Regions from separate parts of the Rhizobium sp. N731 genome, predicted to be linked through region 1. Evidence: riboswitches for the same ligand, from Rfam matches in the RefSeq annotation. Region 1 holds a riboswitch; each other region holds the start of a gene.
The links. A riboswitch is a leader RNA that binds a small molecule or an ion and turns the genes downstream of it on or off. The one in region 1 is predicted to bind cobalamin.

Region 1 (4,324 bases):
GCACGGTCGGCTCGCGATCGGCACCAGGGGCGGAGACGGCAAAGCCTGTGGTGTTGATGACGACATGGGGCTTGAGGTCGGCGAAGATGGATTCGAGGATTCCTTTGGAGACGGGGTCTTTGAGGCTATAGGCGAAGACCGGCAGCGGGTGCAGGCCCTGCGCTTGCAACGCCTCGATCAGGGCTTCGATGGGTCGGGTTTCTCCACTTTGGACGAGGGCGCGGTAGAACGCGATGGCGACGATAGAGCGGATCGTAAGTTCGGTATCCACCTTTTCCGTCGAATGTTCGCCCTTATCTTCGTCCGCGCGTGCGGTACCCCCCTCTGCCCTGCCGGGCATCTCCCCCACAAGGGGGGAGATCGAGTCGCCGACAGGGCTTCTCCAAACAACTGATGCAGGGCGACGGTCTCGCTCCTTGCCGATCTCCCCCCCTGTGGGGGAGGTCTCCGGCAGGGCAGAGGGGGGTGTTTCCGCAGAAGTGCCAGAAACCAGCCTCTTCCACTCCTCAGTTCCAACCAGCCCCCGCCCCGGCCACCAGATGCCAGCCTTCATCAAAGGCGCGGCCGGCGCCGGCTTCTCCGCCCCTGACAGCATCGCCGATGCATAAGTGAGAAAATCCCGCGCATTGGCGTCGCCGCCTTCGATCAGATAGGCCCAGAGCGCGTTGAGATCGTCGAGGTCAACATTGGAGAAAGGAACCAGCCCGGCATCCGGCTTGGCATCGCCAGGCAATACCGCAATCAGTGCCCCGTTGCGGGCGGCAACGGCGTGCAGCGCCTCCAGCGTATAATGGAAATAGCTGGCGCCGCCGAGCGCACGCACGACGATCAGCTTGGCATGCCGGGCCGTTCGCTCGACATAGGTATCGACCGACATCGGATGCTTGAGGTTCATCAGGTTCGCGAGCCTCAGCGAATGCGACATCCCCTCACACTCGCGATAGGCGGCCGCGATCGCGGCAAGCTCGGTGTCGGCAGCCGACAGGAACAGGATATCGCCCGGCGACTGGCCGAGGTCGATCGCCTCCTCGCCGTCGCTGATCGTTCCCTGCTGGGCCAGAAGCAGATGCATCGATTATCCCTGAATGAGCGCTTCGATCGCCTTGCGCACCGCGTCCTGGTTCATTTCGTGCCAGCCGATGACGACAAGGCGCGTGCGGCGCGCCTCGCCCGCTGCCCAGGCGCGGTCGAAATACTGGTCGATGCGGCTGCCGACGGCCTGCAACTGCAGGCGCATTGGCTTGTTCGAAACGTCGATGAAGCCCTTGAGGCGCAGCACGTCATGCTCAGCGATGATGCCCTTCAGCTTCTCGACAAAGCCTGTCGGATCGGAAACGGCGCCGAGTTCGACAACGAAGCTGTCGAATTCGTCGTGGTCGTGCGGCGTCCCTTCCTCGTGCTCCAGCTCGTGATGGGACTTGCGGTTGGCGATATCGTCTTCCGTGCCGATGCCGAGGCCGAGCAACACGCCGGCCGGCACCTCGCCATTCCTGGCCTCGATCATGACCGGCTTGCGGGCGACGCGGGAGGCAACTTCGCTCTTCACGCGGCCCAGGCCATCGCCATCGATCAGGTCGGTCTTGTTGAGCACGATGAGATCGGCGCATGTGAGCTGGTCTTCGAACAGCTCCTCGATCGGGCTCTCATGATCGAGCGAGTCGTCTTCGCTACGCGCCGCCTCGACCGCATCATGGTCGTCGGCGAAACGACCGGCGGCAACGGCCGCGCTGTCGACCACCGTAATGACGCCGTCGACGGTCACCTGGGTGCGGATATCAGGCCAGTTAAAGGCGGCGACCAGCGGCTGCGGCAGGGCGAGGCCGGAGGTTTCGATGACGATATGGTCGGGCCGCTGTTCGCGCTCCAGAAGCTTCGTCATCGTTGGGATGAAATCGTCGGCGACGGTGCAGCAGATGCAGCCATTGGTGAGTTCGATGATATCGTCCTCGCTGCAATTCTCCGCGCCGCAGCCCTTCAGCACCTCGCCATCGACACCGAGATCGCCGAACTCGTTGATGATAAGCGCAATCTTTTTGCCGCCGGCATTGGTGAGCAGGTTGCGGATCATCGTCGTCTTGCCGGCGCCGAGGAAGCCGGTGATGACGGTTGCGGGGATTTTCTGCTGGTTCATGGAACTTCAACCCTTCATTTTCAACGGCAGACCGGCCGCGATGAAATAGACTTCGTCGGCCTTCGCCGCGATTATTTGGTGCAGCCGTCCGGCATGATCGCGAAAATCGCGCGCCATTCGATTGTCAGGCACGATGCCGAGGCCAACCTCGTTGGAAACAACGACGATCCGCGCCCTGGCGCTAGGCAGGAAATCGGCTAGCGCCGTAAACTCCGCTGGGATATCTCGCTCCTCCATTATCAGATTGGTCACCCAGAGCGTCAGGCAGTCGATCAGCACAATGCGCCTCTCGCGGTCGATGGCGGTAAGCTTCTCGACGAGATCGAGGGGCTCCTCATGCGTCGTCCAGGAGGGGCCGCGATCGGCCTTGTGCTGGGCAATACGCGTCCGCATCTCCTCGTCCCAGGCACGGCCGGTGGCGAGGTAGTGGCGCTCGAGGCCGCTTGCCATAACGAGATTTTCGGCAAAACGGGATTTGCCGGAGCGTGCGCCGCCGAGGATGAGGGTGGTGGTCATACTGAAGCGGCCTTCGGAGAGAAGATGTGGCCGTTAGCCGTCGAGGCTGTGACACCCGCATACTCGACATAAGCGTCCGAAATCACCGCACCGCCGCCACTGTATCGCACCACCGCAGGCGGCACTGAATTCGTTCGTTCAGCCAAAACAACCTCCGTGCTGGCAGCGGGTCTCTTGCCCAGGGTTGGGCTTTTCGCCCGGCACGGAAGGCAGGTCTCCTGGCTCGCGGTTATCGGCGGCGATCGGGGCGAACCGGAAGCCCGGTCGCCCCTGATCGTGCCAGCGGATCTGCCTCGCCTTCCCGGCTGCCTCGATGAAAAGGTGGACGATTCGTAGAGATAGAGGCGTCCGACCCCGGTTGATCACCATGCATTTCCAGTGGCTTTTCCGGCATGTCGCCCATCCCACCCGCCTGCACGATTGCAGCCCGCCAGCCGAAAGGGTTCGATGCCGGATGGAAGACCCTGACCGCTCTACAGTCGCGGGGTCGGCTGTGATGAAGGCGCCCGATGTGGGTCCGCCCCGTCACATTCCCTTTTCATCCGGAAAGCGAAATGCCGATCCGGAACCATCCGTTATTCCTCGGATGGTTAGGCAAGCCGGCGGGTGAAGTCAACCGACCTTCGCAAACACCTTCCCGCAACGTTGCGCGAAAGGCCAGCCAACACCGCTGACTCTACCGGAAATATCGTCTTTTATCAGATGCTTACGTCATAAATATTTGACCCGCCGGTCGGCTTTTCGCCGCAATTGCGTTGCAAGGCAACCGCACCTCCGCCCTTGACCCGGCCTCTCCTCGCCTAGTTGTCTAGCCATGCTTATGAAATTGGATCGGCGCCGCCTGCGCACGCTGCGTGTTTTCTTCGATCCGGGGCGGCTGCGTGCGCTGACGCGCCGCAGCGAAGTTGGCCTGTCGCTGACAGGCGCCATCGTCGGCATCGCTTCGGGCCTTGCCGTGACCGGCATGAGCTATGTCTCCAACCAACTGCACCAGCTTGTTTTCGGCATCGCCGACAGCGACAGGCTGAGCGCGTCTGCCATCGAGGACAAGATGCTGCTGCTCACCGCCCCCGTCATCGGTGGCGCCCTGCTCGGCCTACTGCTCCTGGTCCTCGCCAAACGGCGCAAGAAACCAATGGTCGACCCGATCGAGGCGAACGCACTGCATGGCGGCCGCCTCTCCCTGACCGATAGCATCATCGTTGCCGTACAGAACCTGATCTCCAACGGCTTCGGCGCCTCCGTCGGCCTGGAGGCCGGCTATACCCAGCTCGCCGCCGGCATCGCCTCCAAATTCGGCCTGAAGCTGCAGCTACGCCGCTCGGACCTGCGCATCCTCGTCGGTTGCGGCGCGGCCGGCGCCATCGCCGCCGCCTTCAACGCGCCGCTGACGGGCGCCTTCTACGCCTTCGAGCTGATCATCGGCACCTATACCATCGTGTCGTTGACCCCGGTCGTCGTCTCCGCCCTCGTTTCAACCCTCATCGCAAGGTTGCTTGTCCAGGGCGATTTCACCATCGATATCGGCAGCTTCGGCTCGGTCGTGCCGGCCGATTATATCCCGGCGCTGCTGCTCGGCGTCTTCTGCGCCGGCGTTGGCATTCTCCTCATGCAGGGCGTAGCCTTCATCGAGGAGGTGGCGCGCAAAAGCTCGATCGCCCCGCCCTTTCGCCCGGC
Region 2 (4,324 bases), 1.3 Mb from region 1:
TGATGTAGGGATAACCGCTTTCGAACTGGATTTCGGCGATCACCTGGAAGAATTCGCGCGCCTTGATCTTCTTCTTCGAAATACGGGCGTCCGTCACCATCTCCCGGTACTTTTCCGTCACCGAAATCTCGGTGAAGGGCACACCGTAGACGCGTTCCACGTCGTAGGGCGAGAACAGGTACATGTCCTCATTGTTCCTGGCGAGTTCGAAAGTGATATCGGGCACGACGACGCCGAGCGACAGTGTCTTGATGCGGATTTTCTCGTCGGCATTTTCCCGCTTGGTGTCGAGAAAGCGCATGATGTCGGGATGATGGGCGTTGAGATAAACCGCGCCCGCCCCCTGGCGCGCACCGAGCTGGTTGGCATAGGAGAAGCTGTCTTCGAGCAGTTTCATCACCGGGATGATGCCGGAGGACTGGTTCTCGATCTGCTTGATGGGCGCACCGGCCTCGCGGATGTTCGTCAGCGACAGGGCCACGCCGCCACCGCGCTTCGACAATTGCAGCGCCGAATTGATCGACCGGCCGATCGATTCCATATTGTCCTCGACGCGCAGCAGGAAACAGGAAACCAGTTCGCCGCGCTGCTTCTTGCCGGCATTGAGAAAGGTCGGCGTCGCCGGCTGGAAGCGGCCGGAAATGATCTCGTCGACCATGTCGCGGGCAAGGGCCTCGTCGCCCCGCGCCAAGGTCAGCGCCACCATGCAGATGCGGTCCTCATAGCGCTCGAGATAACGCTTTCCGTCGAAGGTCTTCAGCGTGTAGCTGGTGTAATATTTGAAAGCGCCGAGGAAAGTGGGAAAACGGAATTTCCTGGCATAGGCCTGATCGAAAAGGTCGCGGACGAAATTGAAGGAATATTGGTCGAGCACCTCCTGCTCGTAATAGCCCTCAGTGACGAGGTAATCGAGCTTTTCTCGAAGATTGTGAAAAAACACGGTGTTCTGGTTCACATGCTGCAGGAAATATTGCCTGGCCGCCATGCGATCCTTGTCGAGTTGGATCTTGCCGTCATCGTCATAGAGGTTCAGCATCGCGTTCAGCGCGTGATAATCGAGCGTTTCAGCCGCCTTCAGCGGTTTTGCGCCCGCATCCCGCGTCAGATTTGTTCCCGTGTCCAAAATCGTCCCATCCCGTCTTTGACATTGGCGACATCCTCGGCCGTTCCCAGAAGCTCGAACCGATAAAGGTACGGCACCTGGCACTTGTTCGAGATGACATCGCCGGCTAGCCCGTAGGTCTCGCCGAAATTGCTGTTGCCCGCGGCAATCACGCCGCGGATGTTGGAGCGGTTTTCCGCCTCGTTGAGGAAACGGATCACCGGCTTGGGCACGGCTCCCTTTACGATCCCGGGGCCGCCGTCGCCGCAATAGGTAGGCAAGATCAGCACATAAGGTTCGCGGATATGGATGTCCTCAGCGCCAAGGGGAATGCGCGCCGCGCGCAGCCCCAGCTTCTCGACGAAACGATGGGTATTTCCGGATCGGCTGGAATAATAGACAATCAGCCCCATCGCTTTTCTCAGCTCAGGAAAGCGCGCTGATCATGTCGGGTCGGAAACCCGCCCAATGCTGGCTGCCGGCAACCACGACCGGAACCTGCATGTAGCCCATGCCGCGCACACGATCGAGCGCTTCGGTATCCTGGGAGATATCGACGATTTCATAGTCCACGCCCAGGCGGTCGAGGGCGCGGTAGGTGGCGGTGCATTGGACGCAGGCCGGCTTGCTGTAAACGGTAACGCTCATCATGTTCCTCGTGATGTCAATGGATTCAGGACGCAGGGCTGGATCGGGCGCCGTACGGCGTCCGGGACAATGCTTGATAATGATGTGGCAAGGTTGGCGCTTTAAACGCCTGATATCATCCCTCGCAGGATGTGCGCGGGCGACGGCCTTGATGTTCTCGACATGACTTCAAACCCCGAAGTGCTCATGCGGACGTTCGGGGCAGCGCAACAGGCGCGGATCATTCCGCCTTCGATCACGCGACCTTCCGGACACCCCGCCCGTGGACGTTTCGTTCAAGGCAGGTCTCCTGGCTCACGGGTCGAAGCACTCTGCCCCAGCCTTCCCAAGGCATCATGCCTCAGTGACCTGAAATCGGGCAGTTGCTCGCCGCTTACAGTTGCGGGGGCAGCTCCGGCATCGCCGCGCCATGATGGCGCCACGCACCGTATTCCCGTCTTAGCCCTCGATCCTCACGAATCGAGGGAACCTCGAACACTAGATATAGTACGCGAATCCGAATTCACGTCAACGGATGGTTTGTGCATTGCGTTACGGCAGGTTTGAAATCGCTGTATTCCTGTGAAAAACAGGGATAACGAAAGCTTAACGAAAACAGGCCGTGGAGAAGGCCTCGACGTGAACCGGCCGACAAGCTGGCTCCTAGGCTGCTGACAAAGCACTGCAACCCGCGACGTCATCCTCGGCCTTGTGCCGAGGATCTGAGCACGTCCAAATAAGCATCTGAAAATTAAACCGTTTTCCTGCCTAAAATTGCGGTGGTTAGACGCTCGGCACAAGGCCGAGCATGACGGAGGAGACTTTGTCAGCAAACTGAGAGCCGGCAGATGGCCCGCTCCGCTATTTTCGATTCCCGGGTAGGCCGGAATCGGCAGTCTTCCCGCCGCCAGTCGGGTTCATACCTTTATCCGAAGCAATCGCAGCGCATTGATCGTCACCAGCACGGTGGCGCCGGTATCGGCGAGGATCGCCGGCCAGAGCCCGGTAATGCCGGCGATCGTGGTCACCAGAAAGAAAGCCTTCAGCCCGAGCGCGATGGTGATATTCTGCAAGATATTGCGCATCGTGCGCTTGGAAAGCGCGATCATCCGCGCCACGTCGCCGACGCGTCCGTGCAGCACGGCGGCATCGGCCGTCTCCAGCGCCACATCCGTGCCGCCACCCATGGCGATGCCGATGTCGGCGGCGGCGAGCGCCGGCGCGTCGTTGATGCCGTCGCCGACCTTGGCGACGACGAAACCTTCACGCTTCAATTCACCGACGACCCGCTGCTTGTCCTCGGGCATCATCTCGCCGCGCCAGTCGATACCGAGCATGCCGGCGACGGCGGCCGCCGTCCGCTTGTTGTCGCCCGTCAGCATCATCGCCTTGACACCGGCCGATTTGAGCGCCGAGAGCCCCACTTCGGCATCCTCGCGCGGCTCGTCGCGCATGGCGATCAGGCCGGCCGCAGCGCCATTGACGAGCAGCACCGATACGCTCTTGCCCTCATCATTGAGCCCTGCAATACGCGCCTCCTGTTCCGCGTTGAGCGCCCCACGCTCGCGTGCGGCAGGCGGCGACAAGAGATCCACTGTCTCGCCGCCGACCTTGCCGGTGACCCCCTTGCCCGGCAGCGCTTCCAGTTCGAAGGCGGGCGGCACGGGCACGCCGTCCGCTTTGGCGCGGTGGAGAATCGCCAGTGCCAGCGGATGGCTGGAGCCCTGCTCGAGCACAGCCGCGCGCGACAGGAGCTGCGCCTCGCTCAATCCGAAGGAAAGGATGTCGGTGACCCGAGGCTTGCCTTCCGTCAGCGTGCCCGTCTTGTCGAAGGCGACCATCGTCACCTTGCCGAGCGTCTCCAGGACCGCGCCGCCCTTCATCAGCAATCCGCGCCGTGCGGCCGCCGACAGCGAAGCGGCGATCGCCGCCGGCGTCGAGATGACGAGGGCGCAGGGGCAGCCAATAAGCAGGATGGCAAGGCCTTTGTAGATCCATTCACTCCACGCGCCGCCGAAAAACAGCGGCGGAATGACCGCGAACAGTGCGGCGACGACGACGACACCTGGCGTGTAGTAGCGCGAAAACCGATCGATGTACCGCTCCGTCGGCGCCTTCGATTCCTGCGCTTCTTCCACCAGCTTGACGACGCGAGCAATGGTATTGTCGGCAGCGGCTGCCGTGACGCGAACCCTGAGCACCGCATCGCCATTGACCGTACCGGCATAGACGACGGCATCGACGCCCTTACGCACCGGCGTGCTCTCGCCCGTCACCGGAGCCTCGTCGATCGCGCTCTCGCCTGATACGATGACGCCGTCGGCAGAGATGCGGTCGCCGGGACGAACCATGATGACCGCGCCGACGGCAAGACTTTCCGCCGGCACCTCGCGCATCTGCCCATTGTCTTCGAGCAGCGCGGTCTTCGGCACCAGGGCCGTCAGCGACTGGATGCTTTCACGCGCCCTGCCCGCCGCCACGCCTTCGAGCAGCTCGCCGACGAGGAACAGGAATACGACCGTTGCCGCTTCCTCGCCCGCATTGATGATGACGGCGCCGACGGCGGCGATCGTCATCAGCATCTCGATCGAAAAC
Region 3 (4,324 bases), 130 kb from region 1:
AGACAAGGTACGGCGGATGGACGCCACCCTTGACCGATCGACACTTTCTCATTCCCGGACAACGCCGTGAAACGCCGACACCTGTCTCTTGCTCTTGTGCTTGCGCTGGCATCGCCGGCCGCCGCACAAAGCAGCGCTATTTGCAATGACTTGCGCGGTCGCCTTGCCGACCTACCACGATCGATCGGCAACAATAACGGTCCGGAAGCGCGCCAATATGCCAGCGCAATCGCCGAGCAAAACCTCGAATTGCGCAAAGTCCGCAACGATCTGCGCAGCTATGGCTGCACCTCAGGCAGCATGGTCGTGATCGGCGGTGAGAATGCCGATTTTTGCGCCGAGCTTTCTGACGCCGAAGCCCGGATGATCGATAATATCCGTTATCTCCAGGACCGCCGCAACGAGCTGCGCAGCCAGGCCGGCGATGACGACGCGCGCCGAGAATTGACGGCGGCACTCGAACGCAATGGCTGCAACAGCGAAAATTTCTATGCCCCGACAGAGCGCAGCGCCAGCGAGCCCGCCCCAAGCGTAGAGGAACAGGCGATGCGCACCGACACATTCATCCCGCTCGGCGGCGGTGAAGAGGCCGATCCGCGTTATGGTCTGCCGAGGACCGAAATGTTTTCGCCGGTCAGCACCATCTGCGTTCGCAGCTGCGACGGCGGCTTCTTCCCGATCAGTTCGAACACCACCTCGGTCGATTTCGGCCGCGATGCCCAGACCTGCGCCAAGATGTGCCCCGACATCGAGACCGAGCTCTTTTATCGCGACGTGACCAGCACCGAAGCCTCGAACATGATTTCGGCCGCAACGGGTGCGCCCTATAGCGCCATGAAGAACGCCTTTGCCTACAAGAACCGCGCGCCTGGCGAAAAAAATTCCTGCGCCTGCAATCTCACCGCCTATTACGAGGAGATGCGCGGCAAGCAGGCCCTGAGCGAACCGCCGCAGCAGGGCTCGATCACGACGGTCCGCACCAATCCGCCGGCGAAAGATACCGCGGCAGCATCAGCCCCGCCGCAGCCATCCGTTCCCGAACGTCCCTACGACCCCACGCAGAACAAGGTCCGTCAGGTCGGCCCGCAATTCCTTGCCGGCGACCAGGGCTCGATCGACCTTGCCAATCCGGCAACGGCGGGCCCGCAACCACAACAGCAGTAATCGCTAAGGGTCGTTGCGTCCCCATCCATCATGGAACACGAGTTCCTCGAGCGGTAGCCGCTGCCGCCAACCTTTGACCGAGAGTTCCGGTTCATCATAAAGCCGGTCGACAAAGCCGGCACAGAGCCACGCGACCACCTCGATATGCTCGGGTATGCCGAGAATTGTTTTCAGGTCGCCTTCACGAAAGATGCTGACCCAGCCGATGCCGACCCCTTCGGCGCGGGCCGCAAGCCAGAGATTCTGGATTGCGCAAACGGTCGAATAGGAATCCATCCGCGGATTGTGCGTCCGTCCCAGCACCACGCTGCCGCCGCGGGTGGGATCGCAGGTCACGCATATGCCGAGCGGCGCCTCCACGATGCCTTCGAGCTTGAGGGAGCGGTACGCCTGCCGCCGTTCGCCGTCGAACATCAGTGCCGCCTCTTCGTTGGCCTTTGCAAAAGCGTCCCGGACACGCGCGCGCACGGATTCGCTTTTCACCAGGATGAAGTTCCACGGCTGCAGGAAGCCGACGGAGGGAGCGTGATGGGCGGCCGTCAGAAGCCGCGCCACGACATCGTCCGGCAACGGATCGGGCAGGAACTGGCTGCGCACGTCGCGTCGGGTCATGATCGCGTGATACACGGCCTCGCGTTCGGCCGGAGAAAAACCGGATGCCTCCGACAGGGCATCCTCAACAAAGGGTCGCATCGTCAAATCCCCAACAACGCAACCGCCCGCCGTCCGCGCGGGTTGGGTCTATCTTGCCAGGCCGGTCTTCTGACTTGGCGTCATCCGTCTGCCGCAGCCTTCCCGGCAAAAGCCAGTGGCATGATGAGGCGGCGAGCGTCGGCCTTACAGCGTTGGGCACGTTCCGGTCTTGCACCGGATTCCCGATTCTCCCGCGTGAAAGCGGGCACCTGACGAGGTATCTATTTCAGGAAAGCGCTTCGCGGGCAAGCGGAGGCAGCCGAGCCCGAGGAGGCCGTTAGGCAAACAGCGATTTTTCCGCCTGACATGCCGGTGAACAGGCGGCGGCTGGTCACGACCACGCTCGCAAACGCATTAGAGACTGCTGCACGCCCAAGCCCTCTTTCGGGCCGCAGATTCTGCGTGACAACGGAAGGCCGCCACGCTAAACACGCCGCATGTCGATCACTTCTGTCTACGCCTCGCGATTTTATTGGTACCGCTGCTCCCAGCGGATGCGGGCCCGTGCGTAACTGAATTCGACGCGACGACCACCCGAACAGCCGCTAGTCTACCTGGCGGCTTTTTTTGTTTCCGCACGGTATGACCAAACAGGAGCCACACCGTGCCCGATACCATTGATGATCTGCGTATCCTCGAAATCACCCCGCTGACCAAACCCGCAGATATCATCGCGGAAATCCCCCGAACCGTTGCCGTCAGCGAGACGGTGACCAGCAACCGTCATGCGATCCATCGGATCCTCGAGGGAGAAGACGACCGCCTGATCGTCGTCATCGGCCCCTGCTCCATCCACGATCCGGTTGCCGCACGCGAATATGCCGCGCGGCTGGCCGAGCAGCGACAGCGCTTCTCCAGTGATCTGGAAATCGTCATGCGCGTCTATTTCGAAAAGCCCCGCACCACGGTCGGCTGGAAGGGTCTGATGAACGACCCGCATCTCGACGGCAGCTACCGCATCGAGGAAGGGCTTCGCATTGCCAGGCGCCTGCTGCTCGACATCAACGCAATGGGCCTGCCCGCTGGCGTCGAATTCCTCGAGACGATCACGCCGCAATACATTGCCGACCTTGTCAGCTGGGGCGCGATCGGCGCGCGTACGACCGAAAGCCAGATCCATCGCCAGCTCGCCTCCGGCCTCTCCTGCCCGATCGGCTTCAAGAACGGCACCGACGGCGGCGCTCGCGTCGCACTCGACGCGATTATGGCCGCATCACAACCGCATCACTTCCCGGCCGTTACCAAGGACGGACAGGCGGCAATCGCCTCGACAAAGGGCAATGAGGACTGCCACATCATTCTGCGCGGCGGCAAGCGGCCGAATTACGAGGCGGCCGATGTCGAAGCCGTCACAGCGGAATGCCTTAAACTCGGCGTCGCCCCGCGCATCCTCATCGACGCCAGCCATGCCAACAGCGGCAAAGACCCGATGAACCAGCCGCTCGTCGTCCATTCCGTGGCCTCGCAGATCGCCGCCGGAAACTATCATATCAAGGGCATGATGGTGGAAAGCAACCTCGTCGCCGGCCGCCAGGATCTCGTTCCCGGCAAGCCGCTGGTCTACGGCCAGTCTATCACCGATGGCTGCATCGACTGGAACATGTCGGTGACGGTATTGGAAGACCTGGCGAAAGCCGCTGGCGCGCGGCGCAAGGCGGCAGCGGCTTAATCAGCCGGGAAATAGCGCACATAAGCGAATTCTTCGCCATCAGGAGACCAGCAGGGCACATTGATCGTGCCCTGCCCACCGAAAAGTTCGAACAGCGTTTTCAGGTTGCCGCCATCCATGTCCATCAGCCGCAGCCGCACGTCGAGATCGCGCGGATGATCGAAAACCGAGGGGTCATAGGACAGGATCAGCACCTTGTCATTTTTCGGCGACGGATGGGCGAACCAGTTGCCCTGATTGTCCGACGTTACCTGCTCGAGGCCCGTGCCGTCGGGGTGGATACGCCAAATCTGCATCAGCCCGGTGCGGCTGGAATTGAAGTAGATCCATTGTCCGTCGGCCGAATAATCCGGTCCATCGTTGCGGCCCTCGCCATGCGTCAGCCGCGTTTCGGCGCCGCCGTCGACGGAGATCGTATAGATATCGAAGAGGTCGTCGCGAATGCCGCAATAGGCGAGCTGGCGGCCATCAGGCGACCAGCCATGCCAGTAGGAGGGCTGGTTCCGGGTGACGAGCCGCGGCGTTCCGCCTTCGATCGGCAGGATATAGATGGCCGACTTGCCGAATTCGGTCTTGTCCGAGATGACGATTTCGGTGCCATCAGGTGAAATGCCGTGATCATTGTTGCAATTGACGGCAAAGCCCGTATCGACCCTGACCACCTCGCCGCCATCGAGCGGCAGCCGGAAGAGCAGCCCGTCGCCGTTGAGCAGCAGGTAGGAACCATCAGGCGAGAAGTTCGGCGCTTCCACCAGCCTGTCCGTTTGCCAGACCTCGCGAGCCCTGCCCGTCCCCACA

Region 2: it holds a riboswitch for cobalamin, as region 1 does, so the genes downstream of both, nrdH (glutaredoxin-like protein NrdH) here and cobU (bifunctional adenosylcobinamide kinase/adenosylcobinamide-phosphate guanylyltransferase) in region 1, are expected to answer to the same signal.
Region 3: it holds a riboswitch for cobalamin, as region 1 does, so the genes downstream of both, bluB (5,6-dimethylbenzimidazole synthase) here and cobU (bifunctional adenosylcobinamide kinase/adenosylcobinamide-phosphate guanylyltransferase) in region 1, are expected to answer to the same signal.

The regions. Positions count from the first base shown of each region.
Region 1 covers NZ_CP013601.1:2,557,590-2,561,913, forward strand. Annotated here, with positions in the region: gene cobN (cobaltochelatase subunit CobN) at 1-1,072, opposite strand, end outside; gene cobW (cobalamin biosynthesis protein CobW) at 1,076-2,131, opposite strand; gene cobU (bifunctional adenosylcobinamide kinase/adenosylcobinamide-phosphate guanylyltransferase) at 2,138-2,647, opposite strand; cobalamin riboswitch at 3,087-3,235, opposite strand; gene AMK02_RS12625 (chloride channel protein) at 3,462-4,324, shown strand, end outside.
Region 2 covers NZ_CP013601.1:3,894,199-3,898,522, forward strand. Annotated here, with positions in the region: gene nrdE (class 1b ribonucleoside-diphosphate reductase subunit alpha) at 1-1,123, opposite strand, end outside; gene nrdI (class Ib ribonucleoside-diphosphate reductase assembly flavoprotein NrdI) at 1,102-1,515, opposite strand; gene nrdH (glutaredoxin-like protein NrdH) at 1,529-1,750, opposite strand; cobalamin riboswitch at 2,013-2,238, opposite strand; gene AMK02_RS18875 (heavy metal translocating P-type ATPase) at 2,647-4,324, opposite strand, start outside.
Region 3 covers NZ_CP013601.1:2,427,559-2,431,882, forward strand. Annotated here, with positions in the region: gene AMK02_RS11955 (DUF2865 domain-containing protein) at 67-1,164, shown strand; gene bluB (5,6-dimethylbenzimidazole synthase) at 1,168-1,857, opposite strand; cobalamin riboswitch at 1,900-2,085, opposite strand; gene AMK02_RS11965 (3-deoxy-7-phosphoheptulonate synthase) at 2,462-3,526, shown strand; gene AMK02_RS11970 (TolB family protein) at 3,523-4,324, opposite strand, start outside.